4 regions of the Rossellomorea sp. YZS02 genome follow, and region 2 is predicted to be linked to each of the others. Evidence: riboswitches for the same ligand, from Rfam matches in the RefSeq annotation. Region 2 holds a riboswitch; each other region holds the start of a gene.

Region 1 (5,656 bases), on a different contig from region 2:
GATCGGTCCTCATCTTGCAAAGGAGTTCTTCTTCACGGGTGAACCTGTTTCTGCCCGGAGGATGTATGAATTAGGTGTGATTAACAGAATGGTACCGGCTGATAGACTGGAAGAAAAAACCGATGAGTTGACTTCTACATTAGCTATGGGTCCAAGCAAAGCCTATGGAATGATGAAAAAAATGATTGATCGTTCATTCACCACTACCCTGGATGAAATGCTTGAACAGGAAAGAATCACTCAAACGTTGATGATTTCAACGGAAGATCATGCAGAAGGAGTTTCAGCGTTTAAAGAAAAAAGGACCCCATCTTTTTCAGGGAATTAGGAGGAGTATAGATGAAAGCGATTCAATTTAAGGAGTTCGGTGGTCCCGATGTATTGGAGAATGTGGATATTGCCATGCCTTCACCTGGGGGGAGAAAGGTATTGATCAAAGTGCATGCCTCTGCTGTCAATTATGCAGATACGGCCCGGAGAGAAGGTCAATATGTGGTAAAGACCCCCCTTCCTTACATTCCTGGTGCAGAAGTATCCGGCATCGTAACCGAAGTCGGGGAAGACGTGACAAGGGTAAAAAAAGGAGATCGTGTCGTAGCGATGATGGAATCAGGAGGATATGCTGAATATGCCATGACAGATGAACGATCCATTATCCCACTTCCATATGGCTTGGATTTTAAAGAAGCGGCCGCAATACCAGTACAGGGATTGAGTGCGTACCATATTTTGAAAACACTTGGTAGACTCGAGCAGGGTGAGACTGTTCTCGTACATGCCGCAGCAGGTGGTGTCGGGCTCCTTGCCGTTCAACTCGCAAAGCGATTCGGTGCAGGTAAGGTAATCGCCACTGCCAGCACAGAAGAAAAACTCCACCTTGCGGAAGAAATGGGTGCAGATGTACTAGTCAACTACACAGAAGATGAATGGGAGAAAAATGTGTTGGAGGCGACAAGTGGAAATGGTGTGGATCTTGCATTGGAGATGGCAGGTGGTGACGTCTTCTACAAAACATTAAAATGTCTTGCCGATTTCGGAAGACTCATCATTTACGGTGTCGCCAGCGGCGAGCAAAGCAGATTTTATCCATCCTCACTAATGGCCCGGAATCAGTCGGTGACCGGATTTTTTCTTCCTCCTTTGATGAGGGATTCCGAATTGACCCAGAAAACGTTGCACGAGATCTTTCATTATGTGGCAAGCGGTGATTTGAAGGTCACAGTCGGACACGTATTTCCATTGGAAGAAGCGGCTAAGGTTCATTCCCTCATGCAAGGAAGACAAACAGTCGGAAAAGTGATCCTGCAGCCATGATTTTAAAATAATAGGGGGAAGAATGATGAACTTACGCTTATCAGACGAACAAAGAATGATCCAGAAGACCATCCGTCGATTTGTAGAGAAGGAATTGATTCCTTTAGAAAATGAAGTGCTCCGAAATGAAAGGGAAGGAAAGCCCAGCCTCTCGCCGGAAAAAAAGTATGAGCTGCAAATGAAGGCTAAAGATGCCGGCTTCTGGGGCATCAACACTCCCGAGGAATACGGAGGGGCGGATCTCGGTCACATGATGATGGCCATCGTCTATATGGAAATCTCCAAGACCTTTGTTCCATTCTCCTTCGGCGGTTATGCCGATAACATACTTTATTACGCCAACGAAGAACAGAAGAAAAACTACTTGATCCCAACCATTAATGGAGAAAAGAAATCGTGTTTTGCCATGACGGAACCCGGAGCGGGATCTGATACCCGTAATATCCGTACCACAGCAGTGAAAGAAGGAAACGAATGGATATTAAATGGGGAGAAAACGTTCATTACGGGTGGAAACGAAGCAGATTTTGTCATGGTCATGGCCGTCACGGATAAAGAAAAACACCAGCTTACGGGGAGAGACGGGGTCACCTGCTTCATTGCCGATAGAAGTATGGGCTGGAAGTCCGAATATATCCATACGATGGGTGAATGGGGACCGGCGAGCCTTATTTTTGAAGATGTAAGGGTTCCTGAGGAGAACATCCTTGGTGAAATCGATAGAGGTTATGATCTGGGCTTGGAATGGATCGGCTTTGCCCGCTGGATTGTAGGTGCCCAGGCGGTTGGAGCAGCAGAACGCCTTCTTCAAATGGCCATCGACTATTCGAAAGAAAGAGAAACATTTGGTAAACCTATCGCGGACCGGCAGGCAATTCAATGGCAGATTGCGGATTCTGCGGTAGAAATTGAAGCGGCCCGCTGGCTTGTGTTAAATGCAGCCTACACGCTCGATCAGGGTGAGGACAATCGCCATGTGGCATCGATGGCAAAGCTTTATGGATCAAATATGGGAAATCGAGTGGTCGACCGTGTCTTGCAAATTCACGGGGGGATGGGCTATACAAGAGAGCTTCCCATCGAGCGCTGGTATCGTGAGGCAAGGTTATGGCGCATTTATGATGGAACTGATGAAATCCAAAAACTGATCATCTCAAGAAATTTATTAAAAGGGCATGTGAAACTGGGGCAATTTATATAATTTTACAAGGAGGCAAAAGGAATGGGCGAACGATTCAGAGGAAAAGTGGCACTGGTGACGGGTGGAAGCAGAGGGATCGGTAAATCGATTGCGGGACTACTGGCTGAAGAAGGAGCGAAGGTGGCCATTATCGACGTGAATGAAGAGGCGTTGAATGATGCGGGAGAAGAATTTAAGCAGTATGAATTGTATACAAAAATGGCCAATGTCGTGGAATCACAGGAAGTGGAAAATGCGATGAAGGAAGTGTATGAATCCTTTGGCTCCCTTGACATTGTTGTCAATAATGCAGGTGTCATCAGGGATAATCTGCTATTTAAAATGACCGAGAATGATTGGCAAACCGTCATGGATGTGCATTTGAAGGGGTCATTTAATGTAGCGAAGGCAGCGCAGACATACATGGTGAAGCAAAGGTATGGGCGCATCATCAATATCTCTTCGACCTCTGCTCTCGGGAACAGGGGACAGGCAAACTATGCCACAGCAAAAGCGGGTCTTCAAGGGCTTACGAAAACCCTCGCCATTGAGCTCGGACCGTTTGGAATTACGACCAATGCGGTAGCACCCGGTTTCATCGAAACCGAGATGACGAAAGAGACGGCGAAACGAATAGGGATTACATTTGAGCAATTGGTAGAAGCGAGCCTGCAAGGAATCCCCGTTGGAAGAAGCGGGATTCCTGAAGATATTGCCAACGCAGTGGCCTTTTTTGCAGACGAAAAGTCATCTTTTGTCAATGGTCAGATCCTTTATGTAGCAGGTGGACCAAAAAATTAAAAAGGGAGAAAGAGGTGGAAATTATGTTTCAAGCATATATTGGGAAACGTTCGGCTCCAGTCCTAAATATTGTGGAAAAAGGTGCGGTGAAGAAGTTTGCGGAAGCGATAGGAGATCCCCATCCCATTTATGTTGATGAGCATGCCGGGAAACGGTCGAGATATAAAGGGAACATCGCTCCCCCAACTTTTCCGAGAGTATTGGAATATGGCTCCGTTGAAGGTTTTCATTTACCCAATGTGGGATTGATACATGGCGAACAATCCTTTCGATATGAAAGGCCATTGAGGGTAGGAGAAGGCATACGGTGTCATACTGAAATTAAAGACTATTATGAACGAAATGGGACAGGTGGGAAATTGGGCTTTCTTGTCATGGAAGACGTGGGTGAAGATATGCACGGGGAAAGGATTTTCACCTCTCAAGCGATTGTCATTATTACAGAAACAGTCAGAAAGAGGTTGAGTAAATGACAACACCACTATCACTCCATGTAGGAGCTAAACTTCCTCCGGTTGAATTGGATCCAGTATCGAGAATCGATTTAATTAAATATGCAGGGGCTTCCGGGGACTATAATCCCATTCATACGATCGATGACGAAGCCTTGAAGCTTGGCCTGCCAGGAATCATCGCTCATGGCATGTGGACGATGGGGAATGTGTCAAAACTCTTCAGTCCTTTTCATGAAGAAGGATTTATCAAGGATTACTCGGTACGCTTTAAAGGGATGGTCATGTTGGATGATGTGATTACATTGCGGGCAGAAATGCTGGATAGACAGGATAACCTTCTCCATTTTAATGTCACTGCAACCAATCAAGCAGAAAAAACAGTGATTGAAGGTAAAGTTGTCTTTGAGTTGATTTCTTAGTTTGAGAGAAAGAAAGTCACAGAATAATGAAAACAGCACTATCTAAAAATAGTGTTTTAAATCCCAAACAGATCGAATAGACATAAAGAGAATGAGCGTTTCCATAAAATGAGCCAAAAGATATAAATCCGATCAAAAAACTCGGGTTGACTTCTTTGTGGAATGTGATATTATTTAGAATATTAAAATTAATAACTCTTATCCAGAGTGGTGGAGGGATCTGGCCCTGTGAAGCCCAGCAACCTACGTATTGTAAGGTGCTAATTCCAGCAAAATGTTTATCCATTTTGGAAGATAAGGTATCCTTACCTGAACAACTTTCCAAAATGGAAGGTTGTTTTTTTATTTGTGAGTGAACTGGATAAGATGAAAATTGGGGGAATCATGTGGCGAAAGAAAAAAGTCAACAAGCAAATTTTGAAGAAGTAGCAGAGAAGATCCAATCCATGCTTGCGACCATGAATTATGGGTCGATCACCATTGTTGTTCAAGACGGAAAAGTCATTCAATTAGAGAGAAATGAAAAAGTTCGAATTAAATAAGCTGACTAGACAAACTAGAGGCGCATAACAAAGATAAGGGATACCCTTTTATCTTGTTATCGCCTCTTTTTATTTGGATAAGCATCAGGAAAAGGGGTGTATCATGTTAACCTATCAGACTTGGAAACAGCCAACCTTGGATTTCGAAGTGGATCCGGTCTACAAAGGAGCGTTAAATGTCCTGGAATGGACGTTCAGCCACTATGGTGAAAAAGTGGTGTATGCATGTAGTTTCGGAATTGAAGGCATTGTGCTCATTGATCTTATCTCCAAGGTACAGCCGAAGGCAACCATTGTATTCCTCGATACGGGCGTACATTTTAAGGAAACGTATGAAACGATAGAAAAAGTGAAAGAGGCATATCCGGAACTACTCATTAAAATGCAAAAACCTGAGTTGACAATGGAAGAACAGGCAAAAGTATATGGGGATAAATTATGGGAGAAAAATCCGAATAAATGTTGTCAAATTCGAAAGCTTGATCCGTTAAAGGATGCTCTGTCCAAAGGCAATGCCTGGATATCGGGGTTGAGAAGGGAACAATCTCCCACAAGACGACACGTTGAATTCATCAATAAGGATGAAAAATTCCAATCGGTTAAAATTTGCCCTTTAATTCATTGGACCTGGAAGGAGATTTGGCGATACGTCCATAAACATAATCTGACTTATAACTCCCTTCACGATCAAGGGTATCCGAGTATCGGGTGCACTCATTGCACAACACCGGCCTATGATATCAATGATCTCCGCTCCGGAAGATGGAAAGGAAAAGGAAAGACAGAATGCGGCCTTCATTGAAATGGGTGAAAATCTTTGCTTGAAATCACAGCCCTTATCATTAGTTTGTTCTTTGCTATGAACATTGGTGCCAGTGGAGCGGCTGCATCAATGGGAGTCGCATACGGTGCAGGAGCGGTAAAGAACATCAGGACAGCATTATG
Region 2 (5,656 bases):
ACTCGACAGGAGTCCTCCAGGGTTGCCCCTCACATCCAGGACCAATCCTTCCACTTTTTTCTTTTCAAGTTCTGCCAGCTGCTTTTTAAAATCGATGGCGGTATTTTCCGAGAAGGTGGTAATTTGAATATAACCCGTTTTCTTACCATTGACTTCCTTCACATCCGAGATGACCGTTTCAACCGGGATATCGTCCCGTTTCACGGACACTTCGATTGGATCCGACAGTCCTTCTCTCGTGATCTCCAACTTCACTTCCGTACCCTTTTTCCCTCGTATTTTCAACGTTGCCTCGTAAAGGTCGAGGCCGTCGATACTGTTCCCGTCCACCTTGATGATGCGGTCATTCGGTTTCAGTCCCGCTTTCTCGGCAGGTGAATTTTTAAACGGTGCCACGATGACAAGCTTCCCGTCCATGATCGTGACCTCCGCACCGATTCCTTCAAAGGACGAATCCAAGGCGTCATTGAATTGGGACGCGGTCTCTGCGTTCATGTATACAGAGTACGGATCATCGAGGGTTTTCAGCATCCCCTGGATCGCACCTTCCACGAGCTGCCCTTTGTCTACATCCTGAAAAAACTTATCGCTGATCAGATCATAAGCGACCTCTACCTTGTGAAGCTTATCATTAAGCTCCCCTTTACCATCGAACTGAGCAGGCTCGTCCCCTGCCAAATCAGCCCATTCCAAACCTCCATACATTCCTCCTGCACCGATCAGCATGCTAATGATGATGGTGATGATGAGCCTTCTGCCCGTCCACTCCATATATTCCCCTCCAGCTAGTCGTTTGTTTATGGTCTGGATGAAAATCTTCCACCCAACGAAAAAAGACACCACACAAAAACGCGCTAAGGCGGTGCGATGTCTTTGCTTATCTAACTATATGCCGGAAGGGGACGAGTTATGATTGGATGGAGATTATTTGATGTTCGTCGCCATTCTTTGAACCTGATGGTGTTTGAGATGGGAAGAGATGATCCCTCCCCACTTCTCAAATTCCACTAAAAATCCGTCATGACCGAATGCTGTCGGGATATAGTAGTGCTCCCCATTTGATACTTGTTCCGTGAAGTCTTTTAAGTATTGAGGGGAATAGATCAAATCACCCTCGTAGCTGATGGAAATCAGCTCGCACCGATAGGATTCAGCGACTTTATCCACACCTCCCCTTCCTCTTCCGATATCATGGGTATTCATGGCTTTCAACAAGGTAAGATAGCTGTTGGGATCAAAACGCTTTCCTAATTTCTTTCCTTGATAATCCAGATAGCTCTCTACATTAAATTGCTCATTCGTCCTCTCCCGCTGAAACCGCTGATCGAATAATTCCTGGGTCCGATACGTCACCATCCCGACCATCCTTGCGATCTCCAGCCCTTTTAAACCGGCTCCCTGGGGATAGTGTCCGTTATAAAATTCTGGATCCCCTTCGATCGCCGTGATCCCGATATGATTGAACGCGAGACCATAATCATTCAGTGCCGGTGAGACAGCAAGGGCGAACACTTTATTGATATAGGAAGGGTACAGCACTCCCCACTCAAGCGCCTGCATACCACCGAGTGAACCTCCGATCACAGCTTCTACGTGCTGGACGGATAGCTGCTGCAGCGCCTCATATTGGGCATGGACCATATCTCTTATCGTGATGTGGGGGAAATCCGGACCGTATCGCTCTCCGGTATCCGGATTGACGGCCGTTGGACCACTGCTTCCTTCACACCCTCCCAATACATTGAAAGCAACCACATTGAATCGCTCCGTATCAACATACGACCCGGGGCCAATCAGTCCAGCCCACCAGCCGCGGTCCTCACTGGTACCTTTGACAATATGGGTTCCAGTGAGGGCATGACATACGAGGATGACAGGGCCATCTTTACGACCTGTACGCTCATATGCAAGATGAACATTTTCCAACTCGATGCCTGATTCTAACGTGAGGGATGGGATGGTAATGGAGCTTACTTCGTACGAATATGAATTCTCCATTCCTCCACCTCCTTTTTGGTGTTGTTTGGGGTGATCGATGGGTTGAGTTTTTCCACCGACCATATGTCCCGATTAGTATTAAAGGTTCATTTAAATTTGACTGCAAGAAGCAGTTTCGCTGATATCTGTATACAGTAACCCGCTGGATGCCCTTTTACTAGCATCCAGCCCTGGATTTATCTTCAATAAACCTAAATCTTATACCTTCGACGTTTCCAACGCCACTTCAATCGCATGATCCAAATCCTCGATCAGGTCTTTCACAGATTCCAAGCCGACGGAAAGTCTTACAAGATCCTCGGTTACCCCGGTCGCGCGGATTTCCTGCTCATTTAATTGCTGATGCGTCGTGGAAGCTGGATGAATGATCAGTGATTTCGCATCCCCGACGTTGGCAACATGGGACCATAGGGAAATATTATCAACGACTTTCCGCCCTGAATCCCTGCCCCCTTTTATGCCAAAGACGACGATGGAGCCTGCTCCGTTTTTTAAATATTTTTGAGCAAGTGCGTGGGATGGATGCTGAGGCAGTCCAGGATAAGACACCCACGCGACCCCGCTGTGCTGATTTAAATGCTCCGCAATCTTCAATGCGTTTTCCGTATGACGTTCGATACGGAGGTGCAGGGTTTCAAGTCCCTGCAGCAACAGGAATGCGTTTTGAGGACTTAAGCAGGCACCGAGATCCCTGAGAAGCTGCACTCTAAGTTTGGTGATAAATGCAGCCGGGCCAACATCTTGTGCGTAGCGAAGTCCATTATAGCTTCTGTCCTCTTCCGTGAATCCAGGGAATTTCTCATGGTTCCAGTCAAACTTCCCTCCGTCAATGACGACGCCTCCGATTGCCGTCCCGTGACCACCGATCCATTTGGTTGCAGAGTGGATGACGATATCCGCTCCCCACTCGATCGGCTTGCACACGTACGGAGTGGCAAAGGTGTTATCAATGATAAGTGGAATGTGGTTGTCATGCGCCACTTTTGAGACCGCCTCGATATCCAGAACGTGAAGGCTTGGATTTCCAATCGTTTCGGCAAATACCGCCTTCGTTTTCGGCGTAATTGCTTTACGGAAGTTCTCAGGATCAGTCGGATCCACAAAATGAACCTTGATCCCGTATTTCGGCAGAGTCGTAGAGAACAAGTTATACGTTCCACCGTAGAGATTTGTGGCTGCCACGATTTCATCTCCTGCTCCAGCAATATTCAGGATCGACAGGGAGATGGCGGCCATTCCCGATGACACCCCAAGGGCCCCGATGCCTCCTTCTAACAAGGCAAGGCGCTTCTCCAAAACGTCGACTGTCGGATTCATGATGCGTGTATAGATGTTGCCAGGCTCTTCAAGGGCAAATAGTTTGGCTGCATGATCGCTGTTATCGAATACGTAGGAAGTAGTTTGATAGATCGGTACCGCTCTTGATCCTGTGGATGGGTCGGGCTCCTGGCCGCCGTGAAGTAGCAGAGTGTCGAAATCGAATGATTTGGTCATTGGGAATTCCTCCTGGTTTTTTTAGATTTGGGCTTTGGATTGGTTTACGGTTGGTTTGGTTTGGTTTGGTTCAGCTGTTGAAAAGGGTGGTTTTTTCAGCTGTTGATTATTGGGATGAATTCACCTGCTGAATTTTCAAAGAATATCAGCAGCTGAACTTCTCCAAACATTCTCCTGCTGAACACAAAAACTGAGAAGATAGAAGAGGTAAAAACAAAAAACCCTCTTCCTAAGAAGAGGGTCTAAATGAATAGGGTCCTCCTCTTATCTTTCAGGCAAATCGCCTGCAGGAATTAGCACCTTTTCATGCGACGCTTTAGCGTACATGAAGGTTGCCGGGTTTCATCGGGCCTAGTCCCTCCACCTCTCTGGATAAGAGCATATAGTTGTCAAAGTAAAAAATTCTTGCGTTGAGATGAATTATAAAGGGTAAGGAGCACCATCGTCAAGAGTATTTTCAGAATTTTTTATTTTTTAACAGAAGCTACAATGGCGTCTGTAAACTGAGCGACGATGTCTTCCCCATCCTCGATACCTAACGATATGCGCACCACATGGGTGTTGATGCCAAGTTTCTCCTGAGCTTCTTTCGGAAGGGCACGATGGGATGTTCCAAGTGGATACGATACCGTCGTTTCCACACCGGCCAGGGACGGGATGATTTTGATCCAGCCAAGGGACTTGAAGAATGTACTGATGTCACATGTTGGCTCAAGTTCAATCGTCACGATTGCACCGTTCCCTTTTTCTGATAGGTTGCTTGGGTAATAGACCGATTTCACTCCTCTGTTGTTTCGCAGTTCATCTGCAAGGGTCTCTGCGTTACGGGCCTGTGTCCCGACTCTCAGTGCCAGCGTTTTGGCACCACGGCAGGTCAACCAGGCTTCGAAAGGGCTTAAATTCGAACCAATATTGACCACTTTCTCTCTTGCTTTTTGGACAAGCTCTTCGTGACCTACGACCACCCCTGCCGTGATATCACTGTGTCCACCGATATATTTCGTCGCGCTGTGGGCGACCAAGTCTACGCCTTCAAGGAAAGGCTGGCGCAGAAACGGCGTGGCAAACGTATTGTCAATCATCGTTTTCAAGCCATGCTTTTCCGCCAAAGCGACCATTTTAGAGATATCTTCAACACGCATAAATGGATTTGTGACGGTTTCACTGTAAAGCAGTTTGGTTTGCGGAGTGATCGCTGTTTCTACTTCCTTCTCATTTGTAAAATCAACGAATGATGTGGTTATGCCGAATGAGTTCAGTTCTGCTTTTAACATATGGAAGGTACCACCGTACAAATCCTCTGCTGCTACGATATGGTCTCCTGATCGAACGACAGCCAGGATTCCCACGAGGATGGAGGATAAACCGGAAGATGTGGCGACACCAGCTGGTGCTCCTTCCAGGTCCGCCACCATCTTCCCCAGTTCATCGGTGTTGGGATTACCCGTTCTTGTATAGAGATAAGGAGACTTCCCCTCATAAAAGCCCTCCAGCTCCTCCAGTGAGGTAAAAGAAAATGCAGACGTCTGGTAGATCGGCGTCGTCTTACTGCGGATTTCCTCCGTTCCCTTAAGCTGACTATGTACAACCTTGGTGGTGAATTTCATATTTCCGTCATCCTTCCTTTATCTATGTATTTTAAAAAGTGTATCATATTCAGAAGATTGTGAGGAGTGAGAGATGTTGGTTTCCATAAAAAAAGAACCTGTCGCTTTGTTGCAACAGGTTCCCATCCATCAAACGTTTTCTAAACAACCGATCAAGCGATTTTCAATATCCAATGCCAACTCTTTCAGTTCATCATTATCAACCATCTCAATCAGCTTGCTCGGCTTCGCCATACCGACTTTGGTTGTTCCGCCTTCTGTGTATACCGTCACTTTACAAGGCAGGAAGTAACTTACGAGCATGCTTTCCTCCAGCACTTTCTTTGCTTCATGCGGATTGCATACTTCGAGCACGACCACTTCTTCATTGAAGTCCAGACCCTTATCCTGGAGCTTCCCGGCAAGGTCAAGATTCCAAAGAACACCGAAACTTTCCTCTTTAAGTGCGTTCTCAACGGCTGTCACCGCTTCTTTCACATTCATTGAAACTTCTTTTGTGTAATGGAACATATTGATCCTCCTTTTTGAGTCATGGTTACTTATACCTCATAGCGTAT
Region 3 (5,656 bases), 130 kb from region 2:
GGAAGCCCGTCCCTCTCACGTTTATGTGTTGGATTCGGACGAAAATTGAGGTCCGTCCCCCGAACTGGAATGTTACTCCCCTATCAATTTGATTTTGGAGGTCCATCCCTCTACTCCATCCACTCTGGCTTACCAAAACCTTTGAATTCTTTGTCGATGACTTTTTCGAATTGGTCGGCTTCGACGACGGCTTTGATGTCTTTGGCGAGTTGTGAGTCGACGTCTTTTGTGTTGACGACGACGCGGTTGCGGTATTGGTCGGGCATGTCTTCAAGCTGGAGGGCATCCAGCAGGTCCATATCGGCTGCCAATGCGTAGTTTCCGGGCACCGCTGATAGATCGACACTGTCTACGGCTCTTGGCAGCTGTGCCGCTTCGATTGGTTTAAATTGCAGATTTTTCACGTTTTCCTCAATATCTTTTTCGGAAACCGTCAATGGATCAGTGTCTGGTTTTAATGTGATCAGCTTGGCGTCCTCTAAGATTTGGAACGCACGTGCAGCATTCGTTGGATCGTTCGGGATGGCGATGGCACTGCCTTCTTTGATGCCTTCAATCGAATCAAACTTCTGTGAATAGATTCCCATGGGTGCCGTTGGTACGACGATGACTTCGGATAAGTCCATGTTATGCTGTTTCGCGAAGGTTTCCATATAGATTTTATGCTGGAACAGGTTCGCATCCAGATCTCCCTGGGCAAGTGCGTTGTTTGGCTGGATGTAGTCACTGAATTCTTTCACTTCCACCGTATAGCCTTTTTCTTCAAGACCGGGCTTGATCGCCTTGGTCACCATGTCGCTATATGGACCGGATGTCGCTCCGATGGTTACTTCTTTTTTATCTTCCGAGCTTGCCTCTTCTCCCCCACAAGCCGCTAATACGCTCACGGTTAGTGCTAATGCTGCTAATAGAATCCACTTTTTCACTTGTTGTTCCCCCTATAGTAGTTATCGTTTATCGACTAATCGTGCAAATGCATCACCCGTGTATTGGATGAGTTGAACCAGACAAATCAGGATGACGACGGTCGTGATCATCACCGTGTTGTCATATCGGTAGTATCCGAAGCGGATGGCCAGGTCCCCGACCCCTCCTCCACCGACGATGCCGGCCATGGCGGAATAGGCGACTAAACTGATCGTTGTAATCGTGATGGCCTGTATGACCGCCGGACGTGCTTCCGGCAACAGCACATCTTTGATGATCATCCATGGACTTGCGCCCACTGAAACCGAGGCTTCAATGACCCCTTTATCAATCTCTCGCAATGACGTTTCTACCATTCTCGCGAAAAACGGAATCCCCGCTACAGAAAGGGATACCGATGCCGCTGTCGGTCCGATCGTAGTCCCGGTTAATAGTTTGGTTAAAGGTAAGAGTGCCACTAATAGTATGATGAACGGTACCGAGCGGACCATGTTTACGACGAATCCTACGACCTTTTTAATAAAACCGTTTTGCAGGAAAAGTCCCTTGTCTGTGACGAATAGGAGAATTCCCAAAGGCAACCCCACTATGATCGCTACAGCCAGTGAAATCCCCACCATATACACCGTTTCGAAAAAGGCTTTATTCAACTCTGGCAAAATAGCAGTCAATGAATCAGGCAGCATCCTCGAGCACCTCCAGGCTTTGTGTCTTCGCAGTGATATATTGAACTGCCGCTTCGATCTCGTCAGGTGAGCCGATCAGCTCCATGATGAAAATCCCCAGTGGAACATCCTGGATATATTCAATTTTTCCGTGAAGGATATTCCCTCGGACCTTATATCGCTGAAACACCTCTGAAACAACGCTTTCCTCGGCGATGGATCCTTTGAATTGAATCTTGATGAGCTTCCCTTTTCTTGATTCCACCAGGTGCTGCGGCAGTTCGAATTGGAGAATCGTTTCGATGAACTGCTTCGTCAAAGGTTGTTTCGGATCAGCAAACAAGTCATACACCGGACCTTCCTCCACGATTTTCCCGTCCTGCATCACAGCCATCCGGTCGCAGATTTCTTTGACGACTTCCATCTCATGGGTGATGAGGACGATCGTCAATCCCAGTTCCTTGTTGATTTTTTTCAAAAGCTTTAAGATCGATTTGGTCGTATTCGGATCCAGGGCAGATGTCGCTTCGTCACAAAGTAATACTGATGGGTTGTTTGCAAGGGCCCTCGCGATTCCTACCCTCTGCTTTTGTCCGCCGCTGAGTTGAGCAGGATACGAATCCGCTTTATCTGAGAGACCGACCATCTCGAGGAGCTCGGTGACTCTCGGCTTGATTTTCGCTTTCGGCACATGTGCCGCTTTCAAGGCAAAAGCCAGATTGTCATAAACCGTCTTCGATTTGATCAGGTGAAAATGCTGGAAGATCATGCTCGTTTTCTGACGGGCGAGCCGGAGTCCTTTTGGCGAGAGCTTCGTAAAGTCCTGTCCATCAATGATGATCTCACCTGATGTCGGGGTCTCGAGTAGATTCAGGCAGCGGATCAATGAGCTCTTTCCCGCTCCGCTGTATCCGACGATGCCGAAGATCTCCCCTTTTCCGATGGTGACAGAAACGTTATCAACTCCAACCACCGTTTTCTTCTTTGTTTTATACGTTTTCACTAGATTCCGAATCTCGATCAATGTGCACACCCCTTTTTTGTCCAATAAAAAATGCCTCTTTCAACTGAAAGAAGCATCGCCTGTCTATCTCGACTTATCTCTCAGAATGAAATCATTCTGCAGGAATTGGCACCGTTCCATTTCTGGAGGTTGCCGGACGTCATAGGGCCTGATCCCTCGGTCACTCTGGATAATTGAAAGTATGTAATTTTCAAAAAATAATCTTATAAAGGATAATACTGGGTATGAGAAAGGAAGTCAATAGTTGTTTTTACGGTTATTTTTATGTAAGCGTTATCTTTATTTTCATATCAATGATCTTTTCATAAAGCTGTTTTTACAAAGATTTTTGCGATTCATATACAGACTAAGATTTATAGGGTGTGGTGCAGGAGGGTGAAGAGAACAGTCCCGCTTTCCACGGACGTTCGGCCGATCCTCCTCAGCATAAACCGCTTCCGGGGTCTCGGCACGCCCGTTTTCCGTAGGAGTCTACGTAGTTCCCTTCACCCTCTAGAGTAGTAAGTGTGGACAGAGCAAAATAGATCGTGAACGTCGGTTATGCAAGGTTAAAGTAAGTACGATTAATTAAAATCGTTCATTACAACGAATGAAAAAGCAGTGGCATAAGAAATCTCCCCATTTCCTTTATGATAGTAAAACATTTCGTCTGTATAGTTGATTGGAGCGGAAGGTGCTCGACTCCTGCGGGAATAGCTGGACAGGTGAGACCCCGCAGGCGAAGCCGAGGAGGCTCACCGCCAGCCCCGCGGAAAGCGAGCACCTGTAGCGGAAATCAACCGCCACTCGCTACATCCAAAACCAACTATGTTTACGAAAACAGTGTTTCACAAATAAAAAAACTGCCCCCTCCCATACACCAGGGAAAGAGCAGGATCCATATTTTAACGTTTCTTCACTGATTCCCTTTCAACAAGCTCGGTCGTCAATTTGTAATACGAATCGACTTCTTCCTTCATGAGCATTTGAAAGATGAGATGAACGGCCAGTGCACCGGCTTCATATTTTGGCTGACGCATGGTCGTCAATGGCGGGGACACGTATTCCGACAGTTGGATATCATCGAAACCGATGATGGAGATATCCCCCGGTACGGAAATGTTTTTTTCGTTCAGTGCCTGCAAGCCGCCGATGGCCATTTCATCATTTGCGTAGAAGATGGCCTGGGGGACATCCCGTTGGGCAATCAGCATTTTGGTCGCCTGATAGCCTCCTTCACGGGTGAAGCCCCCTGATACCTTCCATTTCGATTTATATTCGATGCCGTGCTTGTTAAGTGCCTCCCGAAACCCCTGGAAACGAAGCTCGTTGTCATGGGAGTTGTATGGTCCGCTGATAAAGGCGATATCCCTGCTTCCATTTTCGATCAAGTGCTCCGTTGCTACAAGCGCCCCGTGTACATTATCGACTTCGATCTGGGTGACGTAGTCGCTTTTGATCCCGCGATCGAGAACCACGATGGGAAAGCCTTCCCTTGCCGACTCGAGGATCGTCTCGTCACTGATATTATGAGCGAGGATAATGACACCGTCGACACGTTTCTCCTTCAGAAATTTCACAGCGGTCGACTGCACTCCACCGATGGAACTGCATGCGATCAAGTCATATCCGTTTGTGGAGGTGACATCCTGTACGCCTTTGATCAGTTCGGAATAATAAGGACCTGAGAGGTCGCTCAATATCAAAGCGATTGTATTGGTGCTTGTCCTTTTCAAATCGGAGGCAAGCCCGTTTTTTTGATAATTTAATTGTTTGGCTGCTGCTAATACTCTTTGTCTTGTTTCTTCGCTCACTTTCTTACTGTTGTTCAGTGCATAAGAAGCGGTCGAAACGGCGACTCCGGAAAGCTTGGCCACATCTTTGATGGTTGCCATAAGTTCACATCCTATTGCTTCTATAAATGAAGGCATCCTTCTTCTTTCCATTATACATGAAAGCGTTTCAATTATTTGGTTGTTTTTCGATCAGATACACGACCGCTTCGTACGGACGAAGGGTGTGGATTTCCGATGGTCGTTCCCTTGTATCAGAATAGTTGCTGATGATGAGCGTTGTATGAGCATCATCGACGTTTTCCGGTAATTCGAATTGGGGATTCCCCCCATAGAAATTCGCCACTACCAACAGGGTTTGTCCTTCCCATGTCCTCATGTACGCCATGATTTCAGGATGCTCCTCCAATAGTAATTCATATTCTCCATAAATGAGAATATCCAATCGTTTCCTCAATGCGATGAGCTTTTGATAATGATAAAAGATGGAGTCTTGATTTCCCATTGCCTCGAGAGCATTTATTTCGTGATAGTTTGCATTTACTTCAATCCAAGGTACCCCATTTGTAAATCCGCCATGGACATCATCATTCCACTGAAAAGGGGTCCTGGCATTGTCGCGGCCTTTTGTTCGGATCGATTGCATGATCTCCTGCTCCGGTACGCCCTCTGACTTCTTCTCATTATAGTAATTAATGGTCTCAATATCCCGGTAGCGGGTGATATCGTCCCAATCGATATTCGTCATCCCGATTTCTTCGCCCTGATAGATGAAAGGGGTCCCCTGCATCATGTGAAGGACGGTTGCGAGCATCTTGGCGGATTCGACCCGGTATTCCTGGTCGTTCCCCCATCTGGAAACGATACGTGGCTGGTCGTGATTATTCCAGTATAAACTGTTCCATCCTTTCTGAAAAAGGGATGTCTGCCACGTACTCAGTACCTTCTTCAACTCTGTGAAATCCAGTTCCTTTAACGCCCATTTCCCTTCGCCCGCTCTTTCGTCCAGGGACATATGTTGAAAAGTAAACACCATATCGAGTTCATTCCGTCCCTTCCCTGTATAAAGCTGAGCGGTTTCGGTCGTAGCGGAAGGGGTTTCCCCCACCGTGACCGTCGGATATCGAGAGAGGACCTTTTCATTCATTTCCTGTAAATAATCATGAAGCTTTGGCCCGTCGGTCAGTACGTTTTCATCGACTTCCTTCCCGATCAGATCGATCACATCCATGCGGAATCCACTGACTCCTTTACCGAGCCAGAAATTC
Region 4 (5,656 bases), on a different contig from region 2:
AACCGATAAGAGAAAAGTAAAAGACATTATTAAAGAACCAATTGAAATCATTTGCACAAATGGAACGATCAGTATTACAAAGATGGACGAACTGATTGACGAACTGTTTGAAAGGGATGTGTACATCCTGGTGGATGCCGATGATGCAGGTGAGAAGTTACGTAAACAGTTTATGCGTGAATTTCCTGAGGCCGGACACCTTTACATCGACCGGATGTACAAAGAAGTAGCCGCAGCTCCTGAATATCACCTTGCCTCTGTTCTGATCGGAGCAAACATTGATGTGCATAAACAATATCTTGGAAAAAGGATGATCTAGTTTTGATCGAGGTAAGCAGTACAGAAGAATTACAGCAATCGATTGATGGTCATACGTTAGCAGCCGTATACCTTTATACACCAATGTGTGGTACATGCCAGGTTGCAGGTAAAATGATGGACGTTGTGGAGAAACTTCCCCAGTCGTTCCATTTTGTGAAAGCAAACTTGAACTACTTGCCCGAATATGCAGAAGAGCACTCCATTGAAAGTGTACCCTGCCTGCTCCTCTTAAAAGATAGCGTGGAACAAGAAAGGATTTATGCCTTTCAATCCGTTCCATTCATCTATGAGACCATCACCAAGAATGCTTAGAGAGATAAAAGACCTTTTTAAAGAGGGTCTTTTTGTTTGGCTGTTTTCGCAAAGATTGTTGCTATTCTCATACAAACCAAGATATACGATGCTCTGTCATTTAAGTTATGGTGCAGGAGGGTGAAGGGAACTGCTTCGCTTTCCACGGACGTTCGGCCGAGCCTCCTCAGCAAAAACCGCTTCCGGGGTCTCGGCACGCCTGTTTTCCGTAGGAGTCTACGCAGTTCCCTTCACCCTCTGGAGTAGTATGTGTTGACAGAGCAAAATGGTGTGTGACCATCAGTTTTAAAAGAGTATGGGACTATGAAATAAAATCAGTCACTGCAACGAATGAAAAAGCAGTGGCATACCCGATCTCCACATTTCCTTTGTGATAGTCAAATTTCGCGTCAGTTGATTGGAGCGGAAGGTGCTCGACTCCTGCGGGAAACGCTGGACAGGTGAGACCCCGCAGGCGAAGCCGAGGAGGCTCACCGCCAGCCCCGCGGAAAGCGAGCACCTGTAGCGGAAATCAACCGCCACTCGCTACATCCAAAAACAACAATGTTTACGAAAACAGCCTTTTGTTTTTATACTTTGGACATTTTAGCATTTTTCGTTCTACATTCGCAGACATATTTCTCGGGAAATGGTTCGAATCCCCTCATTTTTTGACCTTCCATCATCCAAATTCTTACTGTTCGACAAATTTGATACATCCGTTCAAAACATGTCGAGAATGTTTAAAAGGGAATGATCACCTGAAGTGGAATTGTAAGTATATAGAAGTTTCACTGGGAGGGTATTCATGCGACTATATTTAGAGGAATTAGTAGATCAGTGTCATTCAAGATACCATTTACGACTCTTGTTTCCAGACAGCCCATTTATCCTTCATTTTCAATGCAGGGATTGGATCTATGGAATTTCCATTTCGAACAGCCGTTGTGCAGTATTAGAAGATATAATGCCTGAAGCACATTTTGTGATCGAGGGAGAAGAGGGGGATATCATTTCTCTGTTGACAGGTGAAGAGCGATTGTCCCAACTGGTTGAAAAAGGAATCCTTGAAGTCAGGGGAGGATACCGCCCGCTGCTATTTGTGGAGTCGGTGCTTTGGTTGACAAGGTCCAGGGTGAAGGAACCGGTTAAAGTGTCATAAAAGTAAAAAAAGAATTGACACTTTTCTATATCCGATGATAGAATCTCTCTTGTAGCAAATTTTCAGAGTCTTTAGCTAATAAAATTAAATAACTTGATACTTTACTCTTATTTAGAGAGGTGGAGGGACGTGCCCTATGAAGCCCGGCAACCGTCAATGAAAATTGAAATGGTGCCAATTCACTCAAAGCGATTGCTTTGAAAGATGAGAGAAAGGATAGTCCTATATATGATTATGCCTTTCTGCTTATCGCAGGAGGGCATTTTTTTATTGAATATCCTGAAAGAGCTTGAGAGGTTGCAGGGATATATTTACAATCCTGATTAAAACGACCGTTTTACTTAGAAAGAAGGTGGAGACAACATGATCAGCATTTCAGATGTAAAGAAAATCTATCAATCCAAAAATGGTCCGATTGCTGCAGTTGATGGAGTAAATATTGACATTGCCGAAGGAGAAATTTTTGGAGTGATCGGCTATAGTGGTGCAGGTAAAAGTACGCTGATTCGAATGCTCAATGGACTCGAGGTTCCGAATCAGGGTATTGTCGATGTGAATGGACAAATCGTTTCCAAGGTGAAGGGGAAAAAGTTGCGAGAGGCAAGACAGTCCATTGGAATGATTTTTCAACACTTTAACCTCCTCTGGTCCCGGACTGTCCTGCAAAATATTATGTTCCCCTTGGAAATTGCAGGGGTACCCAAGAAGGAAAGGATACAAAGAGCCAATGAATTATTGGTGCTGGTCGGATTGGAAGGCAGAGGGGATGCCTATCCTTCTCAACTGAGCGGAGGGCAGAAACAAAGAGTCGGGATAGCGAGGTCTCTGGCGAATAATCCAAACGTCCTTCTATGCGATGAAGCCACCTCAGCATTAGACCCGCAAACCACCGATTCCATCCTTGATTTGCTGGTGGACATCAATCAACGGTTAGGACTCACAATCGTCTTGATCACCCATGAAATGCATGTGATCAAAAAAATCTGTCACCGTGTGGCTGTCATGGAAAAAGGGAAGGTTGTAGAAATTGGTGATGTCCTGGAAGTGTTCCGGAATCCACAAGAGCAGGTGACAAAGCGATTTGTAAAGGAAGTATCCCAAGGAGAGGAAACGGGAGAAACAATTCAGCACCTATTGGAACAGTATCCGAATGGAAAAGTCATTAAATTTACATTCGTGGGCGATTCGACTGAGCAACCGCTCATCACCAGCCTGATCAGGAAATTCGATCTTGAAGTCAATATCCTGCAAGGGCAAATTTCACAAACACAAAAAGGAGCTTACGGTACGCTATCCGTCCATCTGGACGGGGAAGAACAGACGGTCAACAAAGCCGTTCAGTTTGCCGAAGAGCAGTTGGTTAAGGTGGAGGTGTTACGAGGATGATGGAGAACTTATTTCCGAATGTGGATTGGGAAAAGATGTGGGAAGCCACCCTTGAAACCCTTTATATGACCGGGATGTCGGTGTTAATTACATTTGTATTGGGGATGATCCTTGGAATTTTGTTATTTCTTACATCCAAGGAAAATTTGTGGGAGAACAAGCTTACTTATACCATAACGAGTGCAGTGGTCAACGTGTTCCGCTCCATCCCGTTCATTATCCTGATTGTACTATTGATTCCCTTCACCAAATTATTATTGGATACGATACGTGGAGCGAACGCAGCTCTTCCTGCTTTGATCATAGGAGCGGCTCCTTTCTATGCCAGGATGGTTGAGATTGCTCTGAGAGAAGTGAACAAAGGCGTCATTGAAGCAGCGAAAGCAATGGGAGCTAAAACGAGTACGATTATATGGAAAGTATTGATCCCTGAATCACTTCCGGCTTTAATATCAGGAATCACAGTAACAGCCATCGCCCTCGTTGGATATACAGCGATGGCAGGGGTCATCGGGGCAGGAGGCTTGGGGAATCTCGCCTATCTGGATGGATTCCAGCGCAGCAGGGAAGATGTAACACTGGCAGCAACGATCATGATTTTACTTGTCGTTTTCGCCATTCAACTAATAGGTGATTTCTTTACAAATAAATTAGATAAAAGATAAAAAGGAGAGAATGATAATGAAAAAATGGGCAGCAGGTATTATTGCAGCAACGAGTATCTTTGGTTTAGCAGCATGCGGGAATGATTCAAGTTCCGGAGGCAGTGACGAGAAGGAGTTAGTGGTTGGGGCATCGAATGTACCTCATGCAGAAATTCTTGAACAAGTGAAGCCGATCTTAGAGGAGGAAGGGATCGATCTTCAAATCGAGACGTATCAGGACTATATCCTACCGAACAAAGACCTGGATAATGGGGACCTGGATGCGAACTATTTCCAAACCACACCGTATATGGACTTACAAATGAAAGAAAATGACTATGATTTCGTCAACGCCGGCGGAATTCATATCGAGCCGATCGGTGTATACTCTAAAAAGTATAAATCACTTGAGGACCTTCCAGAAGGCGCAACGATTCTCATGAGTAACTCCGTTTCCGACCATGGACGCATCCTTACTTTATTGGAGAAAAAGGGTCTGATTACATTAAAAGACGGTGTCGAGAATACACAGGCTCAACTGGAAGACATCAAAGAAAACCCTAGAAACCTGAAATTCGATTATGAATACGAAGCAGCCCTGCTTCCACAAATGTATGAAAATGAAGAAGGGGATGCGGTCGTCATCAATTCGAACTATGCCATCGATGCTGGCTTGAAGCCACTCGAAGATTCAATTGCCATCGAAGACAGTAACTCACCGTATGTAAATGTGATTGCAGTGAACAAAGGTGATGAAAACAAAGAAGAGGTAAAAGCTTTGGTTGAGGCATTGCGCTCAAAAGAAATCCAAGACTTCATCAATGAAGAATGGGACGGAGCGGTGGTACCGGTAACTGAATAACAATCATAAGAGACTGGGACAAAAGGGTTTCAGATAAAGAAAAATCCGAACGAGTAATTTGATAAAAATCTAACTCGTTCGGATTTTTAATTTTTAAAATCCATGTATTTAGCAGGTTCTAGCTGTTGATTGGAGTGCAAGACAAAGACTCCTGCGGGAAAAGCGGAATAGGTGAGACCCCGCAGGAGCGCAAGCTGTGAGGAGGCTCGCCTTCCGCCCGAGGAAAGCGAAGTCTTGCACGGAAATCAACAGCGGTGTAACACGTAATCTCATTGTTCGTCTTTAGAGTGTATAGATTTAGTTATGTCCCAGCCTCTTTATTTGATCACAGCCCTTTCCGTAATTTAATAACATAATCATTTCCTGATTGGCTCATACTATTTCCGATGAATCTATTTTGAGATGGAGTTGAATGAAATGCAGATGGAACCGAGAAATACAACAGAAGCAGCCCTTCATGATTATAAAATGGGACTTGGAATCTTCACTGAGAAAATGCCGGAACTAGCTGAGCAGTATAACACATTTACCGAGCACTGCTTTAGAGAAGGAGTACTTACCAAAAAAGAAAAACAGCTGATTGCCCTTGGAATCAGTCTGTATTCACAGGATGAATACTGCATCATCTATCACACAAAAGGATGCCTCGATCAAGGGTGCAGTGAGGAAGAAATCCTTGAGGCCATCGGCGTAACAGCTGCATTCGGCGGAGGAGCCGTCATGAGCCAGGCAGTCACCCTGGTTCAACAGTCGATTCAAGACTTGAATCAATTAAAGCAATAACCTAATCGAGAGGGAGAAATCCTTCTCTTTTTTTTGACTCTTTTCGTAAGGCAGTTTTCTCAAAAATTGTTGCGATTCTTATACAGACTTAAGTTTTGGGTATGCTCTGTCATTTAGGTTGTGGTGCAGGAGGGTGAAGGGCACTGCTCCGCTTTCCACGGACGTTCGGCCGAGCCTCCTCAGCAAAAACCGCTTCCGGGGTCTCGG

The links. A riboswitch is a leader RNA that binds a small molecule or an ion and turns the genes downstream of it on or off. The one in region 2 is predicted to bind S-adenosylmethionine.
Region 1: linked by a shared signal. The riboswitch ahead of SLH55_RS12920 (YezD family protein) and the one ahead of SLH55_RS07175 (O-acetylhomoserine aminocarboxypropyltransferase/cysteine synthase family protein) in region 2 are both predicted to bind S-adenosylmethionine.
Region 3: linked by a shared signal. The riboswitch ahead of SLH55_RS06645 (methionine ABC transporter ATP-binding protein) and the one ahead of SLH55_RS07175 (O-acetylhomoserine aminocarboxypropyltransferase/cysteine synthase family protein) in region 2 are both predicted to bind S-adenosylmethionine.
Region 4: linked by a shared signal. The riboswitch ahead of SLH55_RS12020 (methionine ABC transporter ATP-binding protein) and the one ahead of SLH55_RS07175 (O-acetylhomoserine aminocarboxypropyltransferase/cysteine synthase family protein) in region 2 are both predicted to bind S-adenosylmethionine.

Annotation. Positions count from the first base shown of each region.
Region 1 covers NZ_JAXBLY010000012.1:50,411-56,066, reverse strand. The annotation lists gene SLH55_RS12950 (enoyl-CoA hydratase) at 1-328, shown strand, start outside; gene SLH55_RS12945 (NADPH:quinone oxidoreductase family protein) at 340-1,314, shown strand; gene SLH55_RS12940 (acyl-CoA dehydrogenase family protein) at 1,340-2,515, shown strand; gene fabG (3-oxoacyl-ACP reductase FabG) at 2,537-3,295, shown strand; gene SLH55_RS12930 (MaoC family dehydratase N-terminal domain-containing protein) at 3,319-3,768, shown strand; gene SLH55_RS12925 (MaoC/PaaZ C-terminal domain-containing protein) at 3,765-4,169, shown strand; SAM riboswitch class I at 4,365-4,470, shown strand; gene SLH55_RS12920 (YezD family protein) at 4,556-4,711, shown strand; gene SLH55_RS12915 (phosphoadenylyl-sulfate reductase) at 4,815-5,513, shown strand; gene SLH55_RS12910 (anion permease) at 5,571-5,656, shown strand, end outside.
Region 2 covers NZ_JAXBLY010000005.1:190,861-196,516, reverse strand. The annotation lists gene SLH55_RS07185 (S41 family peptidase) at 1-771, opposite strand, end outside; gene metX (homoserine O-acetyltransferase MetX) at 925-1,998, opposite strand; gene SLH55_RS07175 (O-acetylhomoserine aminocarboxypropyltransferase/cysteine synthase family protein) at 2,197-3,492, opposite strand; SAM riboswitch class I at 3,754-3,871, opposite strand; gene SLH55_RS07170 (PLP-dependent aspartate aminotransferase family protein) at 3,960-5,099, opposite strand; gene SLH55_RS07165 (DUF302 domain-containing protein) at 5,229-5,609, opposite strand.
Region 3 covers NZ_JAXBLY010000005.1:59,463-65,118, reverse strand. The annotation lists gene SLH55_RS06655 (MetQ/NlpA family ABC transporter substrate-binding protein) at 111-926, opposite strand; gene SLH55_RS06650 (methionine ABC transporter permease) at 948-1,613, opposite strand; gene SLH55_RS06645 (methionine ABC transporter ATP-binding protein) at 1,603-2,616, opposite strand; SAM riboswitch class I at 2,687-2,792, opposite strand; gene SLH55_RS06640 (LacI family DNA-binding transcriptional regulator) at 3,501-4,490, opposite strand; gene SLH55_RS06635 (alpha-glucosidase) at 4,558-5,656, opposite strand, start outside.
Region 4 covers NZ_JAXBLY010000011.1:19,537-25,192, reverse strand. The annotation lists gene SLH55_RS12035 (toprim domain-containing protein) at 1-319, shown strand, start outside; gene SLH55_RS12030 (thioredoxin family protein) at 322-633, shown strand; gene SLH55_RS12025 (hypothetical protein) at 1,421-1,774, shown strand; SAM riboswitch class I at 1,879-1,985, shown strand; gene SLH55_RS12020 (methionine ABC transporter ATP-binding protein) at 2,138-3,160, shown strand; gene SLH55_RS12015 (methionine ABC transporter permease) at 3,157-3,825, shown strand; gene SLH55_RS12010 (MetQ/NlpA family ABC transporter substrate-binding protein) at 3,842-4,666, shown strand; gene SLH55_RS12005 (carboxymuconolactone decarboxylase family protein) at 5,084-5,449, shown strand.